4 regions of the Thermobifida alba genome follow, and region 3 is predicted to be linked to each of the others. Evidence: riboswitches for the same ligand, from Rfam matches in the RefSeq annotation. Region 3 holds a riboswitch; each other region holds the start of a gene.
The links. A riboswitch is a leader RNA that binds a small molecule or an ion and turns the genes downstream of it on or off. The one in region 3 is predicted to bind cobalamin.
Positions count from the first base shown of each region.

Region 1: linked by a shared signal. The riboswitch ahead of cobN (cobaltochelatase subunit CobN) and the one ahead of FOF52_RS00120 (ABC transporter substrate-binding protein) in region 3 are both predicted to bind cobalamin.
Region 2: linked by a shared signal. The riboswitch ahead of FOF52_RS19425 (ABC transporter substrate-binding protein) and the one ahead of FOF52_RS00120 (ABC transporter substrate-binding protein) in region 3 are both predicted to bind cobalamin.
Region 4: linked by a shared signal. The riboswitch ahead of metE (5-methyltetrahydropteroyltriglutamate--homocysteine S-methyltransferase) and the one ahead of FOF52_RS00120 (ABC transporter substrate-binding protein) in region 3 are both predicted to bind cobalamin.

Region 1 is NZ_CP051627.1:4,339,539-4,342,848, reverse strand. Features, by position in the region: gene cobN (cobaltochelatase subunit CobN) at 1-1,875, opposite strand, end outside; cobalamin riboswitch at 1,982-2,175, opposite strand; gene cobG (precorrin-3B synthase) at 2,210-3,310, shown strand, end outside.
Region 2 is NZ_CP051627.1:4,347,642-4,350,951, reverse strand. Features, by position in the region: gene FOF52_RS19435 (CPBP family intramembrane glutamic endopeptidase) at 61-978, opposite strand; gene FOF52_RS19430 (flavodoxin family protein) at 1,063-1,542, opposite strand; cobalamin riboswitch at 1,758-1,929, shown strand; gene FOF52_RS19425 (ABC transporter substrate-binding protein) at 1,961-2,962, shown strand; gene FOF52_RS19420 (FecCD family ABC transporter permease) at 2,971-3,310, shown strand, end outside.
Region 3 is NZ_CP051627.1:29,555-32,864, forward strand. Features, by position in the region: gene FOF52_RS00105 (MFS transporter) at 1-279, opposite strand, end outside; gene FOF52_RS00110 (MarR family winged helix-turn-helix transcriptional regulator) at 356-844, opposite strand; gene FOF52_RS00115 (hypothetical protein) at 981-1,184, shown strand; cobalamin riboswitch at 1,455-1,632, shown strand; gene FOF52_RS00120 (ABC transporter substrate-binding protein) at 1,701-2,726, shown strand; gene FOF52_RS00125 (FecCD family ABC transporter permease) at 2,731-3,310, shown strand, end outside.
Region 4 is NZ_CP051627.1:3,722,628-3,725,937, reverse strand. Features, by position in the region: gene metE (5-methyltetrahydropteroyltriglutamate--homocysteine S-methyltransferase) at 1-1,761, opposite strand, end outside; cobalamin riboswitch at 1,913-2,133, opposite strand; gene FOF52_RS16495 (NUDIX hydrolase) at 2,848-3,310, opposite strand, start outside.

The DNA of each region.
Region 1 (3,310 bases), 590 kb from region 3:
GGCCTGGATCAGGGTCCAGATGCGGGCGCGGATCGCGGGCAGTTTCGCCGGATCCATCGCGGCGATGTTGGCGTGCTCGTCGAGGAGCTGCTCCAGTTTGGCGATGTCGCCGTAGGATTCGGCGCGCGCCATCGGCGGGACGAGGTGGTCGACGATGGTGGCGTGGGCGCGCCGCTTGGCCTGCGCGCCCTCCCCCGGGTCGTTGACCAGGAACGGGTAGACCAGCGGCAGCGAGCCGACGGCCGCGTCGGTGGCGCACGCCGCGGACAGTGCGGCGTTCTTACCGGGCAGCCACTCCAAGGAGCCGTGTTTGCCGAGGTGGATGATGGCGTGCGCGCCGAAGCCGCGTTCCAGCCACCGGTAGGCGGCCAGGTAGTGGTGCGGCGGCGGCAGGTCGGGGTCGTGGTAGATCGCCACCGGGTTCTCTCCGAAGCCGCGCGGCGGTTGGATCATCAGCACCACGTTGCCCGCCTGGAGGGTGGCCAGCACGATGTCGCCGTCGTCGACGAAGAGCGTGCCGGGCGGCTCCCCCCAGTGTTCGGCCATCGCGTCGGTGAGTTCGGCGGGCAGGTCAGCGATCCACTCGCGGTAGCGTTCGGCGGGGATGCGGACCGGGTTGCCCGCCATCTGCTCGGCGGTCAGCCACTCCTCGTCCTGGCCCCCGGCTTCGATGAGCGCGTGGATGAGCGCGTTGCCCGCCTCGGTGTCGTCGGCGAGGTCCAGCCCGGGCAGTCCGTCGCCCAGGTCGTACCCGGCGTCGCGCAGGGCCCGCAGCAGCCGCACCGCCGAGACGGGAGTGTCCAGGCCCACAGCGTTACCGACGCGGGAGTGCTTGGTGGGGTAGGCCGACAGCACGACCGCGATGCGGCGCTGCGCCGGAGGGGTGTGGCGCAGGCGGGCGTGGGCGACGGCGATGCCGGCGACGCGGCGGCACCGTTCGGGGTCGGTGACGTAGTGGGGCAGGCCCTCGTCGTCGAACTCCTTGAAGGAGAACGGCACGGTGATGATGCGGCCGTCGAACTCGGGGACGGCGATCTGGGAGGCGGAGTCCAGGGGGGAGGTGCCGTCGTCGGAGGCCGCCCACTGGTCGCGCCCCCAGGTCAGGCAGAGCGCCTGGAGGATCGGGATGTCAAGCCGCGCCAGTTCGCCGACGTCCCACGCCTCGTCGTCGCCTCCGGCCGAGGCCGCGGCCGGGCGGGTCCCCCCGGCGGCCAGCACGGTGACCACCAGTGCGTCGAGGGTGCCGAGTGTGGCGAGGAGGTCCGCGGGTGCGCCGCGCAGCGAGGAGCAGTAGAGGGGGACCGCGACGGCTTCGCCGGTGGCGTCGACGGCGTCGGCCAGGTCGTGCACGAAACGGGTGTTTCCGCTGGCCTGGTGGGCGCGGTAGTACAGGATGCCGACCCGGGGCAGTCCGTCGCGCTCCGGGGCGGGCCGCTCCGACAGGCCCCACTCGGGCAGTTCGGTCGGCGGGTCGAAGCCCTCACCGCCCAGCAGCACGGTGTCGCTGAGAAACGCGTGCAGCGCGGCGAGGTTGGCGGGACCACCATAGGCCAGGTACCGGTGGGCCTCGGCGGCGGTGCCGAGGGGCACGGTGGAGTGGCTCATCAGCTCCGCGTCGGGGGTCTGCTCGCCGCCGAGCACCACGACGGGCACGCCATGCGCCAGGACCCGGTCGAGGCCCTCCTGCCAGGAGCGGACGGACCCGAGGATGCGCACGACCACCAGGTCGGCGCCGTGGAGGAGCGCGTCGAGCGAGCCGGGGCCGTCGCCCGTGACGTCGAGCCGCGACGGGTTGCCCCAGACGTAGTCCGCGCCGCTGGCACGGGCCGACAGCAGGTCGGTGTCGGAAGTGGAGAGCAGCGCTACGCAAGGCATCGGCGACCCGCCTGAAAGCCGATGGCCGGAAAAGGCGGCGGGGACGCCGAGGGCGGCGCGGGTCGCGGAACGGCACAGGCCATGGTCGATGTCTCCAAAACCCTCGTGGACATGACGTGCCGTGGCCGGTCTCCTGGCTGACGAGTCACCGCCGGCGGGCCGACCTTCCCGGGTGGTCACCCAGTGGTCCCCGGGGTGGTCTCCCAACCCGGGTGAGGCCCGACGACTCCTCGATCACAGTGGCGAGGGCCGCGCCGGTTTCGCACCGGCTTCCCGTTCACCACGGCCCGCCCACCTTAGCGCACCAGTTGAGGGCGTATGCAACCATGTGCCGGTGTTCGACCCACAACCACCCGACCGCTGTCCCGGCGTGCTGCGGCCGCATCTGGCGGCCGACGGCGCGCTGCTGCGGATCCGTGTCCCCGGAGGCCGGACCGACCGCCGCGGACTGGCCGCGCTCAGCCGGATCGCGGCCGAATTCGGCGACGGCGACCTCCATCTGACCTCGCGCGGAAATGTGCAGATCAGGGGAATTCCCACTACGGCCGGAGAACAGATTCCGGACGAATTGCCGGACGCTGTGGCGGCCGCCGGATTCCTGCCGTCCCCCGCCCACGAGCGGGTGCGCAACATCGTCGCCTCGCCGCTTTCCGGAATGGTCGGCGGACGTATGGACGTGCGTCCCGTGGTCGCCGACCTGGACCGGGCGCTGTGCGCCGATCCGCGTCTGGCAGAACTGCCGGGGCGGTTCCTGTTCGGCCTCGACGACGGCCGCGCCGACCTCGCCGACATGCCCTGTGACCTGGGTGCACGAGCGATCGACGGGAAGTCGGCGCAGGTGCGGGTCGGTGCCTTGCCCGGTCCCGTGGTGGCGGGCGCGGACATCGTCACGGCACTGACCGCGCTGGCCCACCGGTTTCTCGACGTGCGCGGGGACCGGTGGAATGTGCACCGGCTCCCCGGGAAAGGCCGGGAGCTGCTCGACGGAAAGGAATTCCCGGAAAGGACCGGAGACCCCGCCGGGTCCGGCGGACCGGGAGCCGTGGAACGGCGGCGCAGCGAACTCCACGGCATTCTCCGCATCGCGGGATCCGCGACCGCGGTGGCGGGTTCGGTGCCGCTGGGCGTTCTCACCCCGCCCCTGCAGCGGGCGCTCGCCGACGCGGCCGACGCGGACTCGGGCACGGTCGTCCTCACCCCGTGGCGGGGCGTGGTCGTCGCCGGAATCCCCGCGGACCGCGTCGAGCGCGTCGCGGCCTCGCTCACCGAGGCGGGACTAGTCCTGGACCCGGATTCCCCGTGGAGCCGGGTCAGCGCCTGCGTCGGCTCCCCGGGTTGCGCGAAGAGCCGGGGCGACACCCGGTCGCACGCGGCCGGCCTGGTCCGACGCCTCACCACCTCCGACGTCCGCGACGACGGACGCCCCGTCCACGTC
Region 2 (3,310 bases), 590 kb from region 3:
TCTCCGGCCCTGCGGGAGGCCGCGCACGCCGGGGTGGGCGGAACGTGACCGGAGGGCGTCTCACATGGTGATCGCGGGCCCGACGATCAGGGTGAGCGCCCCGGTCCGCAGCGCGACGTTGAGCCACAGGTTGCGGTAGCGCGTCCACAGGTAGCCGTAGAGCAGTCCGACGACTCCGTACCCGGCGACGGCCACCGCGTAGTCGCCGGCCACGGCGTGCGTGTCGAACCGGAAGAAGTCGGCGTATCCGCCGAGAGCGGCGTAGGCGACCGCGAACAGCAGCGCGACCAGCACGATCCCGGCGCCTCGGCCCAGTACCGCCTCGAGTCTGGTCTGCAGCAGGAAGCGGAAGAAGACCTCCTCCGGCAGTGCGACGAGCAGCAGGACCACCAGGGCGCCGAGCAGCAGCCCCCCTGCGCCCGCACCGGCGAGCGCCTCCCACCGGTAGTACAGGACGACGGCCAGGACCACGGCCACCGGCACCGCTCCCCACCAGCGCCAGGGCTCCCCGACCCGTACCGCCAGGGCCTGCAGCTGCGAGACCCGGCCCACCCGCGGCTGTCCGGCCCGGTCCACCAGCAGGACGGGCAGGAGGCCCAGGAACACCACCCGGGCCACCGGGGTGCCCAGGACGTGCAGGGCGCCGCCGAGGGCTTCGAACAGCCAGGCGAGCAGGACCGCGCTGAGCAGGAAGGCGAGCAGGCACAGCAGCAGCCGGGTCAGTTCGCGGCCGATCGGGCGTCCCCCGAGCGCCAGGGCGACCCGGTCGTCGAGCGCGGTCCTGCCGTGGCGCGGCGGCAGCAGCCGGACCAGGGCCAGGCCGAGGGCGGTGGGCACCCAGTACACCCGCGGCAGGAGGACCAGGCTGTGCGGGTCGATCCAGTCGACTCCGGCGGCGGAGGCGGCGGCCACGACGAGCACGCAGGCCGCGATCAGGGCGACCCCCGCCCAGAGCACCCACACGCGTACCCGTTCCACCGGTCCCCCTCGACAGCCGGACCTCCAGTCTGCCCCGGAGCGCGCCGACTGCCGCGGAACGTCCGCGGAATGTCGGTGCCCCGGTCAGGCGCCGTCCGGTGCGTCCGCCGCGCGTTCGGCGGCGGCCAGGGCGGTGACCGCGCCCAGTTCCCAGCACGCCTCCCGGTCGGCGCGGGAGAGGTCGCCGACGACGGTGACCGGCGGCCGGTGCCGGTGCCAGGACAGGCCCTTGGCGATCGACTCGACCGCGCGGACCGCCCCGGCGGTGTCGTTGTTGCCGTGCACGTACAGCGCGTAGGGCAGGCCGGCGGTCTCGGACAGGCACGGGTAGTACACGGTGTCGAAGAAGTGCTTGAGGGCTCCCGACATGTAGCCGATGTTGGCGGGGGTGCCCAGGACCACCGCGTCGGCGGCGAGCACGTCCACGGCGGTGGCGGCCAGCGCCGCGCGGGTCACCACCTCCACGCCCTCGACCTCGTCGGTGCGCGCCCCGTCCAGCACCGCCTCCAGCATCGCCTGGGTGGAGGGGGACGCGGTGTGGTGCACGATCAGCAGGCGGGCCATGGTTCCAGTATCCCGATCCCGCGACGACCGCGCCGGGAAGGGGCCGTGGCACGCGGTCCGAAGGGCACCAACCAGTGGCGATCCTGTTTCCAGAGCCATTGGAGCGACCGGGAATGACCTTGGAAACAGGATCGCCGGTGGCTTCTCTCCCCCGGCACCCCGGGGACTGACCCGGTTCTACCAGGGGCGAACGGGACACCGAAACGGCGCTGCTGTACTGTCTCTGGTGCCGCGGTGCTCGGGAAGTCCGGTGCGAATCCGGACGCGGGACTCGCCACTGTATTCAGGTACTCCGCCGGTACGACGCCACTGGACACACCAGGTCTGGGAAGGCATCGGCGGGGGATCCCTGTGAGCCAGGAGACCGGCCGCGGTGTTTGCCCGACTTCCACGAGTTCCTTGGAAAGGCGGACCACCGGTGCACACCCGTGTCCCCCCTCCCCCGTCCCCGCTGCCGCGCCGCTTCCCCCTCCGCGCCCTGCCCCTGGCACTGCTGGCCCTGACCGCGTGCGGCGACCAGACCCCCGATTCCGGCCCCGCGCCCGCCGCGGCGGCCGTCACCGTGGCCAACTGCGGCCACACCGTCGCACCGGAGACGACCCCGCAGCGCGTCATCACCCTCAACCAGGGAGCGACCGAAATCGTCCTCGCCCTGGGCGCCGAGGAACAACTGGCGGGCACCGCCTACCTCGACGACGAGATCAGCGCGGAGTGGGCCGACGCCTACACCCGGGTTCCCGTCCTGTCCGAGGAGTACCCCAGCCGCGAGGCGATCCTGGAGCAGCACCCCGACCTGGTCGTCGGCTCCTACGCCAGCGCGTTCACCGACCGGGCCGCGGGCGACCGCGAATCCCTCGACGAACTCGGCATCGCCTCCTACCTGTCACCGTTCGCCTGCCCCGACGCCGCCGACGTCCCAGAAGTCAGCTGGGACACCGTCCACCAGCAGATCGAGGAGTTGGCACTGCTGCTGGACCGGGAGGAGGAGGGCGACGCGCTGGTCGAACAGCAGCGGGCCACCCTCGACGAGATCCGCGGCCGGTCCCCCGCCGAGGGCCTCTCCGTACTGTGGTGGGACGGCGGCACCGACACCCCGATGGTCGGCGCGGGCGAGGGCGGACCTCAGCTGGTCCTCGACGCGCTGGGCGCCACCAACGTCTTCGCCGACCTGGCAGGCGAGTGGGCGACGACGAGCTGGGAAGCGGTCCTGGAGGCCGACCCCGACCTGATCGTCCTCGTGGACGCATCGTGGGACACCGCCGAGGAGAAGACCGCATTCCTCCGCGAGGACCCGGCGCTGCGCGACCTCACCGCCGTACGGGAGGAGGCGTTCATCACCGTACCCTTCTCCACCAGCACTCCCGGGGTGCGCAACGTGGAGGCCGTGCAGCTGATCGACGCCCAGCTGGCCGACGGCTGAGGCCCGCGGTGAGCGTCCTCGTGAAGGCACGGCCCGGTGCCGCACCCCGGCTCACCGTTCTCGTCGGCGCGGCGGCGCTGGTGCTCAGCGCCGCCCTCGGCGTGGTGATCGGCACCGCGGACCTGTCCGTGGCCACCGTGTTCCGGGCGGTCGCCGCGCAGCTCGGCGCCGAGACCGGAATCGACACCCTGACCCGGCACATCGTCGTCGACCTGCGCGCGCCCCGGGTGGCGGCCGCGATACTGACGGGCGCCGGGCTCGCCGTGTGCGGCGGGGTCCTGCAGTCCCTCACCGGCAACCCCCTCGCCGACCCCTACCTGCTCGGCCTGTCGTCGGGGGCGCTGCTCG
Region 3 (3,310 bases):
CAGCGACGCGGCGGTGAACACCAGCAGGCCCGCCACGAGCACGCGTCTGCGGCCGAGCAGGTCGCCGAGGCGTCCGGCGAGCAGCAGCAGGCCGCCGAACGCGATCAGGTAGGCGTTGACGGTCCAGGTGAGGTCGGCGGGGGAGAAGCCCAGGCCGTGCTGGATCTGCGGCAGCGCCACGGTGACGATGCTGCCGTCGAGGATGATCATCAGCGTTCCCGCGCACAGTACGGCCAGTGCCAGCCGGCGGGAACGGGGCGGGGAGGAGGGGTGGGACATGGCGGTCTCTCTCTGTCGGTGGACGACAGAGAGAGGCCATAGCAGATTGTTTTTTTGTAGACGATATGCTTTGGATCTAAGTTCGGCGCTGGCGGCTCCGCCGTACCGGTTTCGGTGACTCCACCGGCGTGGCCAGGTGCCCCTCGGCCAGACCGGTGAGCGCGGCCAGGAACACACCCCGCTGCTCCTCGGGCAGCGCGTCGAGGACCTCGCGGTGCACCCGGTCGGCGATCTCGGTGCCCAGGGCGGCCAACCGCTCCCCCTCGGGAGTGACGTGGATGATCCGCGCCCGCCGGTCCCGGCTCGACGGGCGGCGCTCGGCGAGCCCCGCCTTCTCCAGTTCGTCGACGGTGACCACCATCGTGGTCTTGTCCAGATCGGAGATCTCGGCCAGTTCGATCTGGGTGCGCTCGGCCTCCATGGCGTGGAACAGCACGCAGTAGGCGCGCGGCGTGATCCCGATCTCGGCGAAGGCCGCCGCCATCCGGGTCGCCAGCACGCGACCGGTGTGGGAGAGCAGGTAGGACAGGTCCGCGACGGTCCGGGTGGGCACGCTCATGGTCATACGACGAGCCTAGCAACCAGGTCTTTTCCGGATTGTCCGGTGAACGGACCATCCTCTTCCGCCCCTTCCGCGGATGCTCCCGTGTCCCCCGGGTAGTGGCGCGTCCACCACAACCGTCGACCCCCCAGGAGGAACAGTGCGCGGTCTGGCAACACTCATCGTCCTCGTGTGGCTGGCCATCGGAGCCCTGGCGGCCTGGCAGCGCGGCTACTTCAGCACCTCCGAGCAGAACTGCGCGTCGATCGGCACCACCTTCGTCACCGTCGTCGCGGGCCCGCTCAACTACATGGGGGCCAACCCCCAGGTCGACTGCGGAGACCTGCCCGAACCGTCGGAGTGAGCGGCCGCGGTGCGGCGGGAGACCGCTCCGGGCGGACCCGCCCCTGACCCGTCGCCCCGCGACCACACTGCCGGGAGTGGTCCGGAGACGGTGCCGATCGCGGGGAAGCAGGCGCCCGGTGGGGGAGGGAGGCCCGGGGCCGCGAGCACGGTGGACAGGACAGGGGCAACCGCGGACCGGCCGCGAGGGGCCTGCCCGAGCCGCCGGGGGGCCGCTCGGCCCCGACGGGATGGGCAAGGGGAAGGCCCCGGCGGAGCCGGACGGCCCCCGTGATAGCTTGCCACTGCCAGTCAACCCACGGTTGGGCCAGGGAATCCGGTGCGAATCCGGAGCTGACGCGCAGCGGTGTGGGGGACGGGCGGGACATCGGCCACTGGAGCGGTCTCTGGGAAGGCGTCCCGCTCGGATGAACCCGAGCCCGAAGACCTGCTGGCACCCTCCGGCCGCCCGCGCGGCGGACGGAGACCGAACAGCCGCCAGGCTCCGCGCACGAGCCTCACGCACAGAGGAACAGCCATGCCCTCACCGCGACGTGTCCTGTCCGCGCTCGCCCTGCCTCCCCTGCTCCTGCTCGCCGCGTGCGGCACGGAAGCGACCGAAGCCCCCGCCGGCACCGCCGAGGGCTACCCCAGGACCATCGAGAACTGCGGTCGGGAAGTCACCGTCGAAGCCCCGCCCGAGCGGGCGGTCTCCCTCAACCAGGGCTCCACCGAGATCCTGCTCTCCCTCGGCCTGGCCGACCGCATGGTGGGGACCGCGACCTGGACCGACCCGGTCGCCGAGGGACTGGAGGAGGCCAACACCACCGTCCCCCGACTGGCGGACAACGCGCCGTCGTTCGAGCGGGTCCTGGCGGAGGAGCCCGACTTCGTCTCCGCGTCGTTCGTCTCCACCCTCAGCGAGGGCGGGGTCGCCACGCGCGAGGACTTCGAGAACCTCGGGGTGCCCACCTACCTGTCCCCGGCCGACTGCGTCAAGTCCAACGAGGGCGCCGGTGACGGCGTCCGCGAGGAACCGCTGGCGCTGGACACCGTCTACGGGGAGGTGCGCGACCTCGCGACGGTCTTCGGGGTCGAGGAACGCGGGGAGGAACTCGTCGCCGAACTCCAAGAACGCGTCGACACCGCCACCTCCGGCATCGACGCCTCCGGGGTCACCGTCCTCTACTGGTTCGCCAACTCCGAATCCCCCTACATGGCGGGCTGCTGCGGCGCCCCCGGCATCATCACCGAGGCGGTCGGCGCCGAGAACGTCTTCGACGACACCCACGCCGAGTGGCCCCAGATCAACTGGGAGACCGTCGCCGACCGCAACCCGGACGTCCTCGTCATCGGCGACCTCACCCGCGAGAGCCAGACCGCAGAGACGGCGGAGGCCAAGATCCGCTTCCTGGAGGGCAACCCGGTCACCCGGCACATGGACGCGGTCCGCAACGAGCGCTACATCCTGCTCAGCGGCGCCGCCATGAACCCGTCGATCCGCACCGTCGAGGGAATCGAGAAGGTCGCCCAGGGCCTGCGCGACCTCGGCCTCGCGGACTGACCCGGTGGCCAGGCTCGGACCCCGGGGGGTTCTGCTGCTGTGGGCGGGCGGTCTCGCCCTGCTCGCGCTCTCCGTCGCCGCGGCGATCACGATCGGCCCCGCCGACATCGCCGTCCGCGACGTCTGGGCGGTCGTCGTCTCCCGGCTCGGCGGGGGCGAGTCCTCCCTCACCCCCATCCGCGAGGGGATCATCTGGGACCTGCGGCTGCCCCGCACCCTGCTCGCCGCGGTGTGCGGGGCGGGGCTGGGACTGTGCGGAGCCGTCCTGCAGTCCCTGCTGCGCAACCCGCTCGCCGACCCCTTCCTGCTCGGTGTCTCCTCGGGCGCCTCGACAGGGGCGGTCCTGGTGGTGGTCCTCGGAGTGGGCGGCGGGGCGGTGTCGCTGTCCGTGGGCGCCTTCGCGGGAGCGCTGTGCTCCTTCGCCTGCGTGCTGCTGCTCGGCTACGCCTCCGGCGGCACCACCGACCGCCTCGTCCTCTCCGGGGTCGCCGCCATGCAGTTGTTCTCGGCGTTGACGTCGTTCATCGTGATCTCCTCCGCCGACGCCGAGCAGACCCGCGGCGTGCTGTTCTGGCTGCTGGGCT
Region 4 (3,310 bases), 1.2 Mb from region 3:
CTCCGCGAGCGGCTGGTCGTCGCGGACGAAGGACCAGGCGAGCATCGTCACCGGTCCGGTGAGCATGCCCTTGACCGGGCGGTCGGTGAGCGACTGGGCGTACGTCGTCCAGCGCACGGTCATCGGAGCGCTGCGGGAGACGTCGCCGACGAGGATCGGCGGGCGGACGTAGCGGGTGCCGTACGACTGGACCCAGCCGTGCTGGGTGGTCAGGTAGCCGGTGAGCTGCTCGGCGAAGTACTGCACCATGTCGTTGCGTTCGGGTTCGCCGTGCACCAGGACGTCCAGTCCGACCTCCTCCTGGAAGGCGACCACCGCGCGGATCTCGTCGGCGATGCGCTGCTCGTAGGCCGCCGTGTCGATCCGCCCGGCCCGCAGGTCCGCCCGCGCGGAGCGCAGTTCGGCGGTCTGCGGGAAGGAGCCGATCGTGGTCGTGGGCAGCGGCGGCAGCTTCAGGCGGTCGCGCTGGGCCGCGGCCCGTTCGGGGTACGGCTGGGTGCGGCGCGCGGTGGCTTCGGTGACAGCGGCACAGCGGGCGCGGACGGCTGGATCGCGGGTGACGGGTGAGGCCGCACGGGAGGCCAGATGGGCGCGGTTGGCGGCGAGTTCCCCGGCGACGGCTCCGGTGCCGTGGGACAGGCCCCGGGCCAGGACGACGACCTCTCTGGTCTTCTGCCGGGCGAAGGCCAGCCAGCGGGCGATCTGCGGGTCGATGCCGTGCTCCGCCGAGACGTCGAGCGGGACGTGCAGCAGGGAGCAGGAGGCGGCCACGTCCACCCGGTCGGCCAGACCGAGGAGCGTGGCCAGCGTGGCCAGCGACTTCTCCAGGTTGTCGACCCACACGTTGCGGCCGTCGACGACGCCCGCGACCAGGCGTTTGCCGGGCAGTCCGCCGATCGCGGCGAGGCCGTCGAGGTTGGCTGCCGCGGGGCCGGTGAAGTCCACGGCCAGGCCCTCTACCGGGGAGGCGGCGAGGACCGGAAGCGCCTCCCCGAGCCGGTCGAAGTACGAGGCGACCAGCAGTTTCGGCCGGTCGGAGAGTTCGCCCAGCATGCGGTAGGCTGCCGCGGCGGCGTCCAGTTCGGCCGGGGACCGGTCCTGGACGAGGGCGGGCTCGTCCAGTTGCACCCACTCGGCGCCCGCGGCCCGCAGGTCGGCGAGCACCTCCGCGTAGACGGGAAGCAGCCGGTCCAGGAGGCTCAGCGGGGCGAAGCCCGCGGCGACGTCCGGCCCGGGCTTGGCGAGGAGCAGGTAGGTGACCGGGCCGACCAGGACGGGACGGGCGGTGAGCCCCAACTCCCGGGCCTCGGCGAATTCGGCGACCTGCCGGGTGGAATCAGCGGTGAAGACCGTGTCGGGGCCCAGTTCCGGCACCAGGTAGTGGTAGTTGGTGTCGAACCACTTGGTCATCTCCAGCGGTGCCGCGTCCTGGCTGCCCCGGGCCATCGCGAAGTAGCCGTCCAGCGGGTCGGCGGCCACGGCGGCGCGGTGGCGCCGGGGGACCGCACCGACCATGACGGTGGTGTCCAGCACGTGGTCGTAGTACGAGAAGTCGCCGGTGGGGACCTCGTGGACACCGGCTTCGGCCAGTTGCCGCCAGTTGGCGCGGCGGATCTCCGCTGCGGTGCGGTGGAGCGCACCGGCGGTGACACGGCCCGCCCAGTAGCCTTCGACCGCCCTCTTCAGTTCCCGGTTCGGCCCCTGGCGGGGGTAGCCGTACACGGTGGCGCGTGCCGCCGCTGCCGTGGCCTTGGCTGTCACAGCACTCTCCTTCGCGAGCTGCTCTCGGCGGCGACCCCGGGACGGGGGAGGCACGAAGGAAAGGTCTGCGGGGCGGACGTACGGGGGTACGTCCTCCGCTCGTGTGTACGCCGACCCGCCCTCGGAGTCACCGAAACTTCCGCACACGGCGGTCCGTGCGCGGGCAGTGGCAGGTCTTCGGACTTGCGGGCACACCTCGTGGTACGAGGCGCCTACTGGCCGTCGCTTCCCAGACCCGTTTCCCCGGGCCCAGTGCGTGTGACGGCGGTCGTTCCCGCTCACCGCTGCGGGGCAGTCCCGGAATCCCACCGGGTTCCCTCTTGCGACGCTCCTGTCTGGCGGACAGGGCGAACCACCGCGGCCCCCAGCCTAGGGGGTCGGTGCGGGGCCGGTGCACGCTGGTCCGATGATCTTGTCCTCAGTGCCATCGGGGAAGCCGAAAAGGGCACCAGGGACAAGATCACCGTGCGCTTCCTGTCCCGCACCCACGACAAAGGCCCTGTCGCTGCGTTCCCGCAGGTCAGGGCCTTGATCTTGCTGGTCTCAGCTGGCGCACTCGGAGGGACTCGAACCCCCAACCTTCTGATCCGTAGTCGTGTGCGGGATGTCCGTGGAGGTCCAGAAACGGTGTCTGAGCTGGGTGGACGCCTTTCAGGGAGGGCGATGATTCCGGAGCTGTCCAGCCCTGTTCGGAGCCGTTGTTAGCAGCCGTGTTAGCACGGGGGCGGCGACGCTACGGGATCGGGTCAGCCCTGCGCCACCCGGGATTTCGGCAACCACAGCGGCGGGCGACCACGGTCCTCGGTCGTGGTGCTCGATCGCGCCGGAGTCCTCAGCCACAGACAGGCAGAGTCGCGCGATCGAGTGCCACGGGAACCGAGGACGTCAGGAACCACGGCTCGGTGACTACGGCCGGTGGGCGGTCGCCTGCGGCAAGCGGAATCAGGAGCCGTCTGGGGGTGGCCCCGGACCGGGCGGCAGCCCGCAGCCGGGGCCACCCCCAGACGCCGCGACGGCGCGCAGCGCCGTCGCCTTGATCCCATACAGCCAGATTCGGCAGTCGATGCCGGAAGGCGAAGTCTCTGACTAGCGTGCTCGGTGGAGGTGTTTGCCGTCGTGGGCGCGGACGTGGGGTGCGTCGCTGTCCAGGGCGTCGAGGAGGCGGACCGAGTAGACCTCGGTCATCCGTTCCTTCACTTCTTCGGGGGTGAGCCAGGCGACGGCGGTCGACTCCGAGGAAGGGTGCTCCCGGCCTCCGGAGGGGTGGCAGCGGAAGACCAGGGCGACGATTCCGCGAGCCATGTTCTTGTAGACGCCGGTCAGGCGGTCCACTTTCACCAGGACGCCAGTCTCTTCCCGCACTTCGCGGACGACGCCGTCCTCGGGGGTCTCGTCCAGCTCCAGGACGCCGCCGGGAAGTTCCCACGTTCCGTTGTCCCGGCGGCGGATGGCCAGAAACCGCCCGTCGTCTCGGATGACGGCTCCCGCCACTGACACTGAATGCAGCGGCGTTGACGGGGCCTCTCCGGTGCTGTTACCCATGTACAGG